DNA from 3 places in the Rhodobacter sp. 24-YEA-8 genome. Region 2 is predicted to be linked to each of the others. Evidence: riboswitches for the same ligand, from Rfam matches in the RefSeq annotation. Region 2 holds a riboswitch; each other region holds the start of a gene.

Region 1 (4,727 bases), on a different contig from region 2:
CATGCCCCTGCGGAAGTGGCGAGCTATGGCGAACAGGCGGCCCATACCCATGTCTTCCTGATCGAGGCCGATACCGGCACCCATGGCGGCGGTCTGCGACTGATGACCCAGCTTTCCGGCATCTCACATTTCCGCCACAGCATGTTCTGCATTCTGGCGCCGGAAACCAGTGACACCGCCGCCCTGGCCTTTGATATGGGCGCCCATGACGTGATCGACCCTTCTGTCAGCGCCGAAGAACTGGATCTGCGCATCCGCCTGCTTTTGCGGCGCAAGCAACAGGCTGATGCCGAGCGGAGCTCGATCGAGGCCGGGTTGCGGCTTGCGATCATCGACCCGCTGACCGGTGCTTACAACCGCCGCTATGCTTTCCCGCGCCTGGCAGGCATCGCCGAACAGGCGGCCGTCGAGGGCAGCGAATTCGCGGTGCTGGTGATCGATCTCGACCGGTTCAAATCCGTCAATGATTGTTATGGCCATACCACCGGCGACACTGTCCTGGTCGAAGTGGTCCGCCGCCTGCGCGACAATCTGCGGATCGACGATATGCTGGCGCGGATCGGGGGCGAGGAATTTCTGATCGCCCTGCCCGAAACCACTGCCGCCGAGGCGCAGCGCATTGCCGAACGGCTGCGCTGCGTGGTCGGCGCTACACCGGTCGATGGCGGCAATGGGGTCGCGCTCAGCGTGACGGTCTCCATCGGCGTGAAAACCGGCGGCGGCCCGATGGCGCCTTCCGAGGATATTACTGCCATGGTGGATGCGGCCGATGGCGCGCTTTTGCGGTCGAAGACCCTGGGCCGCAATGTTGTGACGCTCAGCCATTCCCCGGTGTGACGCCAACACGTGACGCCATCCTGTGGCGCCCCGATGATCTGGCCCGGCCGGAAGTGCCCGCGTCCAGCGCCTTGCCAAAACCGGACGCCAGACCTCGCCGTCGCGTCCTCAGGCCAGGCAGGCCGCAACTGTCTGTGCATGAGAGCTGCGGGCAGCCCCTGCGCCATGGTCAGGAAGACCCGCTGGCGGAAACCGAGGCCACGGCCGCCCCGCTGCGGTCACCACAGGCAGAACAGCGCGGACGCTCCCGCTGCGTCATCTCAGCGGCGGATCGCCGCCAGTTCCGCGAGGCCCGCAAGGAATTCCGCGTTGCTCAGCATGACCTCCTGCCGGCCTAGCGCCGCCGCCTCCCCCATCGCAACCCCGGTGAGCTTTTGCGCAAAAACAACGGCTTCTGAGAGAGAACGACCACGCCCCAGCCCGGCGATGATCAGCGCCGCGAACAGATCCCCGGTCCCCGACAGCGCCAGCGGCAAATGCGGCGCGGGGTGACGGCTGACGCCTTCCGGCGTAATCACCACGCTTTCAAGACAGCCCTCGGGGCTGTCTTCCAGCACGCATCCGGTCGCAATCACCCGCGCCCCGGGGCGCAGGTTCAGGCCCGCCCGCGCCAGCGCCAGATCTTCGAGCCGCGCGATCTTCTGCCCCGACAAGAGTGACAGCTCAAACGGGTTCGGCGTGGTCAGATCGGCCAGCGGCAGCAATTCATCGCGGATCACCGCCACCACCGCTTCGGGCACATAACGCCCCGGCTTGGCATCGCCGATCACCGGATCGCAGAGATAGACCAGACGCGGGTTGATCTCGCGCGCTTTCGCGATGAAGTCCGCCGCCATATGTGCGATCGCGGCCGAGCCGATATAGCCCGTCACGATGTAATCGGCCCGTTCGGGGAGCCCACGCTCCATCGCGCCCAGAAGCAGATCGGCGAAAAAATCCTCGGGCAGCGCGCGGCCGCGCAGGCTCGGGTAATCGGGGGTATTCGAGAACACCACTGTCGGGATCGCCGCCACCTCCAGCCCGGCCGCACAAAGCGGAAACAGCGCCGCCGAATTGCCGACATGGCCGAACACGACCTGGCTCTGGATCGAAATGACGAAAGGCGGGGTCTGCATTGCTATGTCCTTCCCGCGCAGGATCCCGGTCATGGTTCGGGGCGCGCGGGCAGAGGTTACAACCGCTCGCGCGCAAAAGGCCATGGGGTAAACCCCGGGTCTCAGGGGAATTTCCGCAAAGATCTGCCGTCATGCGCTGATGACGGGTCCGGGATGGCGGATCCCTGGTCCGCCTCGCAGGACAGGTCCCGGATGCGCCCCCTGTAACGCGCCCGTGATAACTGGCGTTGACAGACCACCACCCCGGCGGGTAGCGCTGAGGCGACGGTTCCCGCGAGGGAGGAAAGAGGGAACGCAGCAGGGCATCCGCCCGATCTGCGGCTGCCCCCGCAACTGTGAGCGGCGAGGGTTTCGCAATATGCCACTGGGGTTCAGGGACCCTGGGAAGGCGCGAAATCCACAGACCCGCGAGCCAGGAGACCTGCCGTCGGCCATATTCACGGGCAGGCGCATCAGGCGGGGGTTCCTGATGGCAAGGATGACATGCGGGTGATTGCCCGCCTGGTCCTGGCAGTCTGCAGTGACGAGCGATTCACCTTTCGGGGTAAAATTCATGCCGTCCATTTCGCGCCGCACATCTGTGCGGCTTTTGCTGACACTTACCGCTCTCACCCCCATCACCGCTGCGCCGGTGCTGGCCGAAGAGACCACCATCGGCCTCGGCACCATCTGGCTGCCGGTCGATGACGAGGCGGGCCAGGGGCTTGAGGCCACCGCGCCCACCGCGAGCCGGCTGGGTGAAAAGATCCGCGATATTCCTGCCGCCGTCGAGGTGATCGGCACCGAGACCATGGCCGAACGCGGTCTCCATTCGATCGCCTCCGCCGTATCGCAGACCGCAACCGGGGTCACCTCGATCGCTGCACCGGGCTATGACAATGCCTTCGCCGCGCGCGGCTTTCAGGGCACGAGCTCGGTGATGATGCTGTTTGACGGCACCAGGCAGTTTCCCGGGCGCGGCAATATCTCTTTCCCGGTCGACAGCTGGCTGATCGAGGAATTCGAGGTCCTGAAAGGCGGCGGCTCGGTGATCCATGGGCATGGCGCGATTGGCGGTTTCGTCAATGCGATGCCCAAACGCCCGTTTGACGGTGCGCCGCGCCATCTGTTGACCGCGCTTGCAGGGTCAGATGGCAGGCTGCGCTTTGGCGCCGACAGTGGCGGCTCGCTCTCGGACACACTTTCTTACCGCATCGCGGTGATTGCAGATGGCTCCGACGGCTGGATCGACGGTGCGGATGACAGCCTCGGCGCCGTGACCGCTGCGCTGAGCTGGAAGGCGACGCCTGATCTGACCTTCACCCTGTCGGCAGATTACGCGAAGCGCGAGCCGATGACCTATTATGGCACGCCCCTGCGCAACGGCATCCTCGTCGCCGGGACCGAGGCGCTGAACTACAATGTCGAAGACGCGAAGACTGACTTCACCGATCACTGGCTGCAGCTGAAAACCGAATGGGCGCCTTCGGACTCGGTCCGCGTCTCGGCTGTGCTGTACCGCATCGGGTCTGACCGCAGCTTCCGCAATGCGGAAACCTATGAATGGGATCCGGTGACCGATACGGTATCGGTCGGCGAATTCGTCGCCATCGACCAGGATCAGGATCAGACCGGCTTCCGGCTGGATGCCGGCTTCCGCCACGGGATCGCGGGCTATGACAGCCATACGGTGATCGGCTTTGACCTGAACCGCTCGAAATCCGGCTATGCCAGTGCCTTCAACTTCGGTTCGGTCACGGTCGACCCGTTCAACCCGCGCCCCGGCCGCTTCCCCGCCAGCCTGACCCCGGTGGCACAATACCGCTCGACCCTCGACCAGCGCGCGGTCTTTCTGGAAAACCGCACCGACCTTGGCCAGGGGCTGGCGCTCAGCCTTGGCCTGCGCCAGGACTGGTTCGATCTGAGCCGCGAGGGTATCGCAACCCCCGCATCGAGCTTTGACGCCAGCTACAAGGCCCCATCGGCGCGGGTCGCGCTCAGCTGGGCGGCGAATGAGACCACGGTGGTTTACGGCCAGCTGGCCTGGTCCACCGACCCGGTGAACATGCCGCTGATGGATTACGCCGCGAATTTCCGCGACTTCGATCTGACCACGGGGCGGCAATTCGAGATCGGGATGCGCCAGAGCTTTGCCGATGGCCGCGCCGAATGGTCGCTTACCGCCTATGATATCGTGAAGCGCAATGTGCCGGTGCTGGCGCCGGGGTCTTTCACGCTGCAACAGGCCGGGCAGCAATCCTCACGCGGGATCGAGCTGGCAGCCAGCGCCACGGTGACCGACACCCTGCGGCTCAGTGGCAATATTGCCCGCACCAAAGCGCGGTTTGACGATTTCACCTTCTTCGATTTCAACACCTTTTCCTGGGTGGATTATTCGGGGAATGTGCCGATCCTCGTGCCGGAAACCTCGGCCAATCTCTGGGCATCCTGGGGTTTCGCCGATGCCTGGACCGCGCATCTGGGTGTGCAATTCGTCGGCAAGGCCTGGTATGACTACGCCAATACCGAGAAACGCGGCAGCTTCTCGCTGATCAATGCCGGGCTTGACTGGCAGGCGGGCGAGACCTCGACCCTGTCATTGCGCGTGACGAACCTCTTCGACAAGAGCTATGCGGCATATCTCTACCCCGAAAAGGGTCAGGTGGTTCTCGGTGCGCCGCGCCGGTTCGAGTTGCAGCTGACCTCGAAGTTCTGAAAGCCGCCCCCATGACCGACGCCTCACAAGACGAGACCTTCGCGTTGCTTGCCCGGCTTTTCGGGGCCGAAGGGCATTTG
Region 2 (4,727 bases):
CCTACGCGCGCCAGCGCCTCGGCACAGATCGCAGCATCCTGCGCGCCGAAAGGCGCCAGCGGCGAGAGCCAGGGCGTGCGGCCCAGCTCCACCGCGTCACGCACGCTCAGCGCCTCGGTCGTCTGGGCCTGCTGTTCGACAAAGGCGATGCGCCGCGCGATATCGCGCCGGTTCATGCGCGACAGGGCCGTGCCGTCCAGGCTGACCGTGCCGCGCGGTCGCGCCGCGATCCCGGCGAAGAGCTTGAGCAGCGTCGATTTCCCGGATCCGTTCGGCCCGATCAGCCCGAGCGTCTCGCCACTGGCAACCTCAAGCGTGATGCCCTCGACGATGTTGCGCCCGCGCGCGGCCCAGCCAAGTTCATGCGCCGCGATCTTCATCCGCGCACCCTCCCCCGGATCAGGATCAGCGCGAAGCCGGGCGCGCCGACCAGCGCCGTGACCACACCGATCGGCACCACCTGGCCCGGGATCAGCATGCGCGAGACCACGTCGGCCGCGATCAGGAACACGGCCCCGGTCAGGGCCGCCGCCGGGATCAGCCGCCCGTGACGCGGCCCCACAAGGAACCGCGCCGCATGGGGGATCACCAGACCGACAAAACCGATGGAGCCAACAAGGCTGACCATCGTTGCGGTCATCAGGGTCACCGCACCGATCAGCACGATCTGCACGCGGCGCACCGCGATCCCCAGCGATGAAGCGGCGTCCGAGCCAAAGGAAAACGCATCCAGCGCACGCGCATGCCAGAGACAGGCAAGGAACCCGGCGACCGCGACCGGCAAAGCCAGTGTGACATCGGGCCAGCGCACGCCGGAAAGATTGCCCAAAAGCCAGAACATGATGCCGCGCGCCTGTTCGGCATTGGCGGATTTCGCGATGAAGAAAGAGGTCAGCGCGTTGAAAAGCTGCGATCCGGCAATGCCCGCAAGCACCATCTGTGCAGGGCCGCCGCCCGCCGCGCGGGCCAGGGCCGCAACAAGCCCAAAGGCCAGAGCCGCCCCCAGAAAGGCACCCCCCGAGATCCCGATGGCCCCGGCACCGACGCCCATGATCGTCACCGCCACCGCCCCGGTCGAGGCCCCTGCCGAGACGCCCAGCAGATAAGGATCGGCCAACGCGTTTCTGACCAGCGCCTGCAACACCACACCTGCCAGCGCCAGCCCCGCGCCGCATCCGGCGGCAACCAGCGTCCTTGGGACGCGGTAGGCCCAGATGATGCCCTGATCAATCGGATCGACCGGCAGCCCCGCCGCCCAGAGATTATTCGCCAACGCCGCCCAGACCGTCGACCAGGGCAGCGGCGTCTCGCCAAGGATCACGCCCGTCAGAATGGCAAGCGCAAGAACAGCCACCCCCGCCATGGCGCGCAGAGCGACATGGGCGGCAAGCGCAACAGGGGTGGCCGGTCGTTTCATTTCCGGCGGATCATTTCAGATCAAAGGCCGGCAGCGCCGCCGCCAGCTCTTCCAGCGCCGCGATATTGCGGATCGACGGGTCCATTGCATGGGCGTCGATGATCACGATGCGGCCATTCTTCACGGCCTCCATCTGGCTTACCACCGGATCGGATTTCAGGAATTCCAGTTTCTTTTCATGATCATCCGCTTCGAACCGGCGGCGGTCCATACGGGCGATCACGATCACATCGGGATTGGCCCGGGCGATGGTTTCCCAGGACACAACCGGCCATTCCTCGGGGCTTTCGACCACATTCTTCAGCCCCAGAGAAGACATCATCCAGGCCGGGGCCCCACCGTTTCCGGCAACATAGGGGTCGATATCCATTTCGGCCGACGAGAACCAGAACACCGCCGAGGCCTCTTTCAGATCAAGCGCCTTCGCCGCCGCGACCGCCGCTGCCTCGCGCGCTTTCAGGTCAGCGACCACCTCTGCGCCCTTGTCGGTGATGTTGAAAATCGTCCCCAGCTCTTCGATGCCGAGATAGATCCCCTCCATCGTATAGGGCTCCAGCCGCGTGCCGTCCGAGCCTGCAGTATTGTCCTTCCCGATGCAGTCGGACGGCAGGACATAGGCCGGAATGCCGAGATCGGCGAATTGCTCGCGCGTTGCCACGATGCCTTGCGGGCCGACATGCCATTCATATTGCACGGTCACGATACCCGGGCGTTTGGCGACGACGCTTTCGAATGAAGGGTCATTATCGGCCAGCCGCTCGATGCCGTCGTTCAGATCTTTGAACTCCGGCAGGACTTCGGTGAACCAGACCGAAGTGCCCGCGACCTTGTCGCCAAGCCCCAGCGTGTAAAGGATCTCGGTCGTCGCCTGACCGACGGTCACTGCACTTTCCGGCGCCTTGTCAAAGCTCAGCTCAAGCCCGCAATTCTGCAGCTTGAGCGGATAGCCGGTCTCGGCCAGGGCAGGCATGCCAAAGCAGAGCGCGGCCAGTGAGACGGTCAGTGAGAAACGGGTATTGGGAAAATATCGCATCCGGGATCTCCGAGTGGAATGGGGGATGGAGCGGATGGAGAGCGTGAAAACCGCGACGCACAAAGCTGGCCCGGCGCGACTGGCGCAGGCTGGCTGCACGGGATGCGATGGCGCATCTGCGGGTCAAAATCATATCTCGCCTCCCCGGACGCCCCGTCCGGGTCAAGTTGGTTACAGGAGTCGGCAGGTCTCCTGACTGGCGGGTCACAGGGTCTGCGCAGCCTTCCCATGGGCTCTCCCACAGTGGCTTTGTCGCGCGGATCCTCGCCGCCTACAGTTGCGGGGGCAGTTCCGGTTCATCCCCCCGGGCGGGGGGATAACGGATTCCCTTTCAATTCCTTGCGGAAACCGACATTGCCTGATTATGGGCAAACCCTGCACGTTTCAATGACAAAGCGCCCCAGAGGCTCGTGCCCGGGCTGCGGGATCAGCGCGCACCCCAGGTGTCGGAAAGCCGGTAGCCGCCGGGCCAGGGATCGGTCGGGTCCAGCATATGCTGATGGATGCCGGTAACCCAGCCGCGCCCCGAGATTTCCGGGCGGATCGCCGGCGTCCCCGCCAGATCGGTGGTGCCGAGGATGCGACCCTGAAATTCCGACCCGATCAGCGAGACAGTGGTCAGACGGTCGGCCTCTGACATCTGGCCGCGCGCATGCAGCACTGCCATCCGCGCGGAAAGCGCGGTCCCGGTCGGCGAGCGGTCAACCTTGCCGGGCCGGATCGCCACGGCAGCACCGGCGCGGAGTTCATTCCCCTGCCGCGTCACCTCGCCCGCGAAGAGGCAGAAGGAATAATGCGTCCAGTCCGGATTGGTCGGGTGGCGGAAGCCCAGCTGCTCGGTGCCGGCCTCCGAGATCCTTACCCCGAGCCTCGCGATATCATGCGCCTCGTCGGGCGTCAGGCTGAAACCTAGCGCTTTGGGATCAACAAAGACGAAACTGTCGCCGCCCCAGGCGGTATCGACCGTCAATGTGCCAAGGCCCTCGACCTCAAGCTTCGCATCCAGCCGTTCTGCGAAAGAGGGCAGGTTTTCGACAAAGATCCGCTCCGCCTTGCCATTGCGGCATTCGGCGCGGACATGGACGAGGCCGCCCGGCGCCTCCAGCACCATGCGCGTTTCCGGCTCGACCATCGGGATGATGCCGCCATCAAGCAGCACGGTCGAAACGCAGATCGAATTGGAGCCGGACATCGGCGGCGTGTCCTCGGGCTCCATGATGATAAAGGCGGCATCGGCGCGCGGGTCTTTTGGCGGCACAAGCAGGTTCACATGGCGGAAGACGCCGCCGCGCGGCTCGTTCAGCACGAAATTCCTGAGCGTCTCATCTTCGGCGATCCAGCGTGACTGAGCCCAGATCGTGTCTCCCGGCGGCGGGCGGACCCCGCCCACGATGACATCGCCCACCTCGCCCTCGGCATGAGCGGAAATCACATGGATGGTCTTGATCGAGCGCATGGGGAACCTCAGGAAAGCCAGGAGGGAAGGGTTTTGGCGGCATGGCCGGTAAGGGCGGCAGCGGCACAGGTTCTGAGACTGTCAAACCGGATCTGCCGGCCCGAAAGCCCCGGCCCATAATGGGCATATTTGCCGGAATTGGTCATCAGCGTGCGGGTCGCGGGCGGGAAGACCGGCTCGGAGATCGAGCACCAGCAGAGGTCAGGAATCACCTGCACACCGGCGGCTTCGAGGGTCGCGAGCGTGCCCTCGCCCTGCAGATCGGCAATAATACTGCGCCCGGCAGTGATGATGGTCGGCACCTGCACCCGCCCACCGTTCAGCGCGCTTGCGAAGGCGCGGCATTCCTCGCGCGAGGCATGCGGGCTGCCGATGGCGACAAGGTCGATCTCTTCACCGCCCTGGTTCAGCTCCTCCCAGGCGCGGGTGAAATCAGTGCGGCTGATCCGGGCCGCGTCGGCATCGGGTGCGACAAGATGCGCTTCGGGCGTGACCCCTTCGACATGCAGCATCGGCGCGGCCGAGGTGGTGCCAAAGGCCGCGCACAGCGCCTGTAACTGCTCGCGCGATGCCGCGCCCACACCTCTGAGCAGGGGGATCCGGTCTGGCGAGGCGCGGCCCGCAAGCCAGCCCAGCAAAGGCCAGAAGAGATCATCCGCGCCAGAGATCGCCGCCACGTCGATGACGCGCTGCGCCGCCCGGTTCTCGTCAAGACAAACGCCCGCCAGCGGTGCGCGCCCGGTCATCGCAATGAAAAGATCAAGGAAATCCGGGTGTTTCGCCGTTCGCGCCCCCAGCACGGAATTGGCAAAGATCACCGC
Region 3 (4,727 bases), on a different contig from region 2:
GGACGCGATCATCGCCGAAATCCGTGCCGCACATGAGGCAGGCCTTGATGTCGCAAGGCTGCATTCCGGCGATCTCTCGGTCTGGTCGGCGATGGGTGAACAGATCCGCCGCCTGAAGGCCGAGGGCATCCCCTATGATGTGACGCCGGGCGTGCCCTCTTTCGCAGCTGCCGCCGCGACTTTGGGGATGGAGCTGACGCTGCCGGGCCTTGCCCAGAGCCTCGTTCTGACCCGCACCCCTGGCCGCGCCTCCGCTATGCCCGAACGTGAAAAGCTTGAATCCTTCGCCGCCACCGGCGCGACTTTGGCCATTCACCTCTCGATCCACCGGCTCGGGGAAACCACGGCGGAACTCACCCCGCATTACGGGGCCGATTGCCCGGTGGCCGTGGTCTGGCGCGCCTCCTGGCCGGATGAGCGGGTGGTGCGCGGCACACTCGCAACCATCGCCGGACTGATCGGCGACACGATGGAGCGCACGGCGCTGATCCTCGTTGGCCCGTCTTTAGGGCAGGAAGGGTTCATCGAATCGAGCCTGTATTCCACCGATTATGACCGCCGTTTCCGTGCGGGCCGGGCCGATGCGGTGAAGCTGTGACCAAAGGGCTGATCATATCCGCCCCGCGCTCCGGCGCGGGCAAGACGACGGTGATGCTGGGTCTTTTGCGCGCATTGCGCGATGACGGCGTGGCGGTGCAGCCCTATAAATGCGGGCCCGATTACATCGACCCGGCCTTTCACCTCGCGGCTTCGGGACGGTCGAGCTTCAATCTCGACAGCTGGGCGATGGCGCCCGGGCTGATCGGGGCGCAGCTGGCGCGGGGCGGCGCGCTGGCGCTGGCCGAGGGCTCGATGGGGCTCTTCGACGGCGTGGCATTCGCGGGCGAGACCGGAACCGGCGCCAGTGCCGATATCGCGGCGCTGACCGGCTGGCCGGTCGTGGTGGTGCTGGATGTCTCGGGGGCGGCGCAGACGGTCGCGGCGATGGCGGCCGGGATGGCGGCCTATCGCAAGGACGTGAAAATCGCGGGCGTGATCCTGAACCGTGTGGCCTCGCCCCGGCATGAACGGCTCTGCCGGCTGGGGATGGAGGCGGTCGGGCTGCCGGTTTTCGGCGCGCTGCCCAGGCGCGGCGACCTGACCCTGCCAGAGCGGCATCTGGGTCTGGTTCAGGCGGTCGAGCACCCCGATCTTGAACGCGCCATCAGTGACTATGCGAGTTTTTTGCGCGAACATACCGATCTTGCGGCCCTGCGCGCGGCGGCGGCGGGCGGCGTGAGCACCCCGGCGGGAGAGCTGCCGAAACCGCCCGGCCAGCGCATTGCGCTGGCGCGGGATGAGGCGTTTTCTTTCACCTATCCGCATCTGCTGGATGCCTGGCACGCGCAGGGGGCCGAGATTCTGCCATTTTCGCCCCTGGCCGATGAAGCGCCGCCGGAAGCCGATCTTTGCTGGCTGCCCGGCGGCTATCCCGAACTGCATGCGGGCCGGATCGCGGCGGCATCAGCTTTTCTTGCGGGCCTCAGGAATTTCGCGGCGGCAAAGCCGGTGCATGGCGAATGCGGCGGCTATATGGTTCTGGGCGAGGCGCTGGTCGATGCATCCGGCACCCGGCATCAGATGGCCGGGCTCCTCGGTCTTGTGACCTCGTATGAAAAGCGCAGGATGCATCTGGGCTACCGGCTGGCCGCGCTTTCCGCGCCGATCCCGGGCCATGTGGCGGGTGCGAGGCTGCGCGGGCATGAGTTCCATTATTCGACCATTCTCGCCCAGCCCGATGCGCCCCTTGCCCGCGTGACTGATGCCGAAAGCGCGCCGGTCCCCGAAACCGGATCGCGCAAAGGCCTTGTCACCGGCACCTTCTTCCACCTGATCGGAGCCGCCACATGAGCGAGATCGTCAGCTTTGTCTCCTCTGGCCCGGGCGATCCCGATCTGCTGACCCTGCGCGCGGTCAAACGGCTGCAAGCGGCGGATGTGGTGCTTTATGACGACCTCTCTGCCGGGCCGATCCTTGATCTGGCGGCGCCGGAGGCGGATCTGATTTCGGTCGGCAAGCGGGCGGGGCGCGCCTCGCCGCGCCAGGATCATGTCAGCCGGCTCCTGGTCGATCATGCGCGTTCGGGCCTGAAGGTGGTGCGGCTGAAATCCGGCGATTCCGGTATGTTCGGGCGGCTTGAAGAAGAGATCACAGCTTTGCGCGAGGCCGGGATCGGCTATGAGATCGTGCCCGGCGTCACCGCGCCTTCGGCGGCGGCGGCGGCGGCGGGGATCCCGCTCACGCGGCGGGTCAATGCGCGCCGGGTGCAATTCGTCACCGGCCATGACGTGACAGGGGCGCTGCCCGAAAGTCTTAATTGGGCAGCACTGGCCGATCCGCAGGCTGTCACCTCGGTCTTCATGGCGCGGGCGACATTTCCGCAGCTGGCGGCAAAGCTGGTCGCTGCCGGGTTGCCGCCCGAGACGCCCGCGCTGATGGCCCAAGGCGTCTCGACCCCGGCGCAGGCCTTTCGCCGCGATACCGTCGCGGGTCTGGCCGCGCGTCTGGAGGGGGCGGCCCCCGACCCGGCACCGACTCTTATCCTTTATGGTGCGCTGGCGACCTGACGGGTGCGAAGTGGCGCGCGCGACTTGACCGGGCGTCATGCGCCTGTCACTCTCGATATTGTGAAGGTGCCGGGCGACCGGCATGGGAACAGGGCGGGGGATTCCCCGACCCGACCGCCCCCGCGACTGTGCGCAGCGAGCCGACCCCGTTAACCACTGTGGAGCAATCCATGGGAAGGAGGGCAGAGGCTGTGACCTGCAAGTCAGGAGACCGACCTTCGCACTGATGGAACCGCCGTCGGGGATGACGGCAAGGAGTAACTCATATGTCCACCATTGCCCGCTCAGGCGCGAAGGCTGATGTCAAACTGGCGAATATCCTCGTCGTGGCGCTTTTGGGTGCTGCGCTGATCTTCGTCGCTGGCCTCGCCCAGTCGGAAACCCTGCATGACGCCGCCCATGATGTGCGTCACGCGGTCGGATTCCCCTGCCACTGATATGTTGCAAAGACTGCTGACCAGCGCGTTGATCGCTGGCGCTGCAGCGGGGCTGATTGCCGCCCTGTTGCAGCTTGTTTTCGTGCAGCCCGTGCTGCTTCATGCCGAGCTTTATGAGGGCGGCGAGCGCACTCATTTCGCGGCGGCCTCAGACCATCATCACGGTGAAGAACCGGCGTCGGAAACCACAGAGCCGCAGACAGAGCCTCAGGCCGCGCCTGCGGCAGAAGCGGGCCATGATCATGGGTCCGAAGCCGCGCATGACCATGGCGAGGCGGCAGAGATCCCCGGTATCGGTTTTGACGCAGCCCGTGACGGGTTGTCGATCCTGTTCTCGATTATGGTCTATGCCGGCTACGGGCTGCTGCTGGTCGCGGCGATGGCCCTGTCTGAGAATAATGGCAACCGGGTCACCGCACGCCAGGGCCTTCTCTGGGGGATCGCGGGCTTTGTCGCGGTGCAGATGGCGCCGGCTTTCGGCCTCTCGCCCGAGCTTCCGGGCATGGCCGCGGCCGATGTCAACGCCCGCGCGATCTGGTGGGTGGCGACAGTGATTGCGACCGCCATCGGTCTCTGGCTCATCGCCTTCGGTCGGAACTGGGTGGTCTGGGCGGCGGCGATCCTGCTGATCCTCGCGCCCCATATCGTCGGCGCGCCGCATCCGCATGAGTTCACCGGCCCGACGCCGCCCGAACTGGCTGCGCAATTCGCCGGCCGCGCCATCGGGGTCGGTCTTGCGGTCTGGACGCTGCTCGGCCTTTTCGCAGCCGCGCTCTGGAGCCGTGGCCGCGAGGCATAAACCAGCTTCCCGGCGGCTTATGCCGCCGGGGATGTCCGGTCCAGAATATAGATATCCATGAGCCAGCCGTGCTCGGTCCGCGCCGCTTCGCGCCGGGCGAGGATACGCGGCCCCGCCTCGGCCAGGGGGCCGGCTTCGGTGATCTCATTCGCCATGCCGACAAAGGCGCCCCACCAGATCGAGATGCCTTCGGGCGCCAGATCCTGAAAGGCACAGCCGCCATCCAGCATCACCACCAGCCGGTTGACGCCTTCGGGCCAGCCTTCTTCGCGCAGCCGCCGCCCTGTCGTCACCAGAAACGGCGCGCCAAGCCCGTTGAGCGGAATGCGATGCGCAGCGGCCAGCACCTGCGGTGACATGATCCCCGGCACCACCGAGACCGAGACTTCGCGCAGCCTGCCCAGCCGTGCGGCAATCCGCAGGGTACTGTCGTAAAGCGCGGGATCGCCCCAGACCATCAGCGCCACCCGCTTTACGCCAGGATGCGCGTCAATCGCCGCCGCCCATGCGCCGGCAATCGCATCATGCCAGTCATTCACCCGCGCAAGGTAAGAGGGATTGGCCGGATCCCGCACCGGCATGGCAAAGCCCGCGACGATCACCCCGGGCCGCGTCACGAGATCCTCGCAGATCTGGCGGCGCAGATCGGCAAGATCGGCTTTGTCTTCACCCTTCTCGGGGATCAGGATCAGATCAGCCGCATTCAGCGCCTTCACGGCCTGCAAGGTGAGATGGTCCGGATTGCCGGTACCAATGCCGATCAGAACCAGTTCCATCGCTGCCCCCTGCTGCTTTCACGGCCCAGAAATCAGGTTGTGGACCGGAAGAAAACCCATCGCGCATATCATGCGACGGACAGCAAAGCCGCTGCTCCGTTTCTCCTAG

What was found. Region 2 has a riboswitch for cobalamin ahead of BLW25_RS18610 (ABC transporter substrate-binding protein). Riboswitches for the same ligand answer to the same signal wherever they lie in the genome.
Region 1: linked by a shared signal. The riboswitch ahead of BLW25_RS09635 (TonB-dependent receptor) and the one ahead of BLW25_RS18610 (ABC transporter substrate-binding protein) in region 2 are both predicted to bind cobalamin.
Region 3: linked by a shared signal. The riboswitch ahead of BLW25_RS14065 (CbtB domain-containing protein) and the one ahead of BLW25_RS18610 (ABC transporter substrate-binding protein) in region 2 are both predicted to bind cobalamin.

Annotation. Positions count from the first base shown of each region.
Region 1 is NZ_FNSK01000001.1:1,962,506-1,967,232, forward strand. It holds gene BLW25_RS09625 (diguanylate cyclase) at 1-837, shown strand, start outside; gene pdxY (pyridoxal kinase) at 1,098-1,952, opposite strand; cobalamin riboswitch at 2,201-2,396, shown strand; gene BLW25_RS09635 (TonB-dependent receptor) at 2,506-4,647, shown strand; gene BLW25_RS09640 (DUF6925 family protein) at 4,659-4,727, shown strand, end outside.
Region 2 is NZ_FNSK01000002.1:443,203-447,929, forward strand. It holds gene BLW25_RS18600 (ABC transporter ATP-binding protein) at 1-380, opposite strand, end outside; gene BLW25_RS18605 (FecCD family ABC transporter permease) at 377-1,363, opposite strand; gene BLW25_RS18610 (ABC transporter substrate-binding protein) at 1,428-2,387, opposite strand; cobalamin riboswitch at 2,615-2,818, opposite strand; gene BLW25_RS18615 (trans-3-hydroxy-L-proline dehydratase) at 2,878-3,906, opposite strand; gene BLW25_RS18620 (cis-3-hydroxy-L-proline dehydratase) at 3,915-4,727, opposite strand, start outside.
Region 3 is NZ_FNSK01000001.1:2,894,835-2,899,561, reverse strand. It holds gene cobM (precorrin-4 C(11)-methyltransferase) at 1-598, shown strand, start outside; gene BLW25_RS14075 (cobyrinic acid a,c-diamide synthase CobB) at 595-1,890, shown strand; gene cobA (uroporphyrinogen-III C-methyltransferase) at 1,887-2,606, shown strand; cobalamin riboswitch at 2,654-2,841, shown strand; gene BLW25_RS14065 (CbtB domain-containing protein) at 2,873-3,043, shown strand; gene BLW25_RS14060 (CbtA family protein) at 3,045-3,842, shown strand; gene cobF (precorrin-6A synthase (deacetylating)) at 3,860-4,618, opposite strand.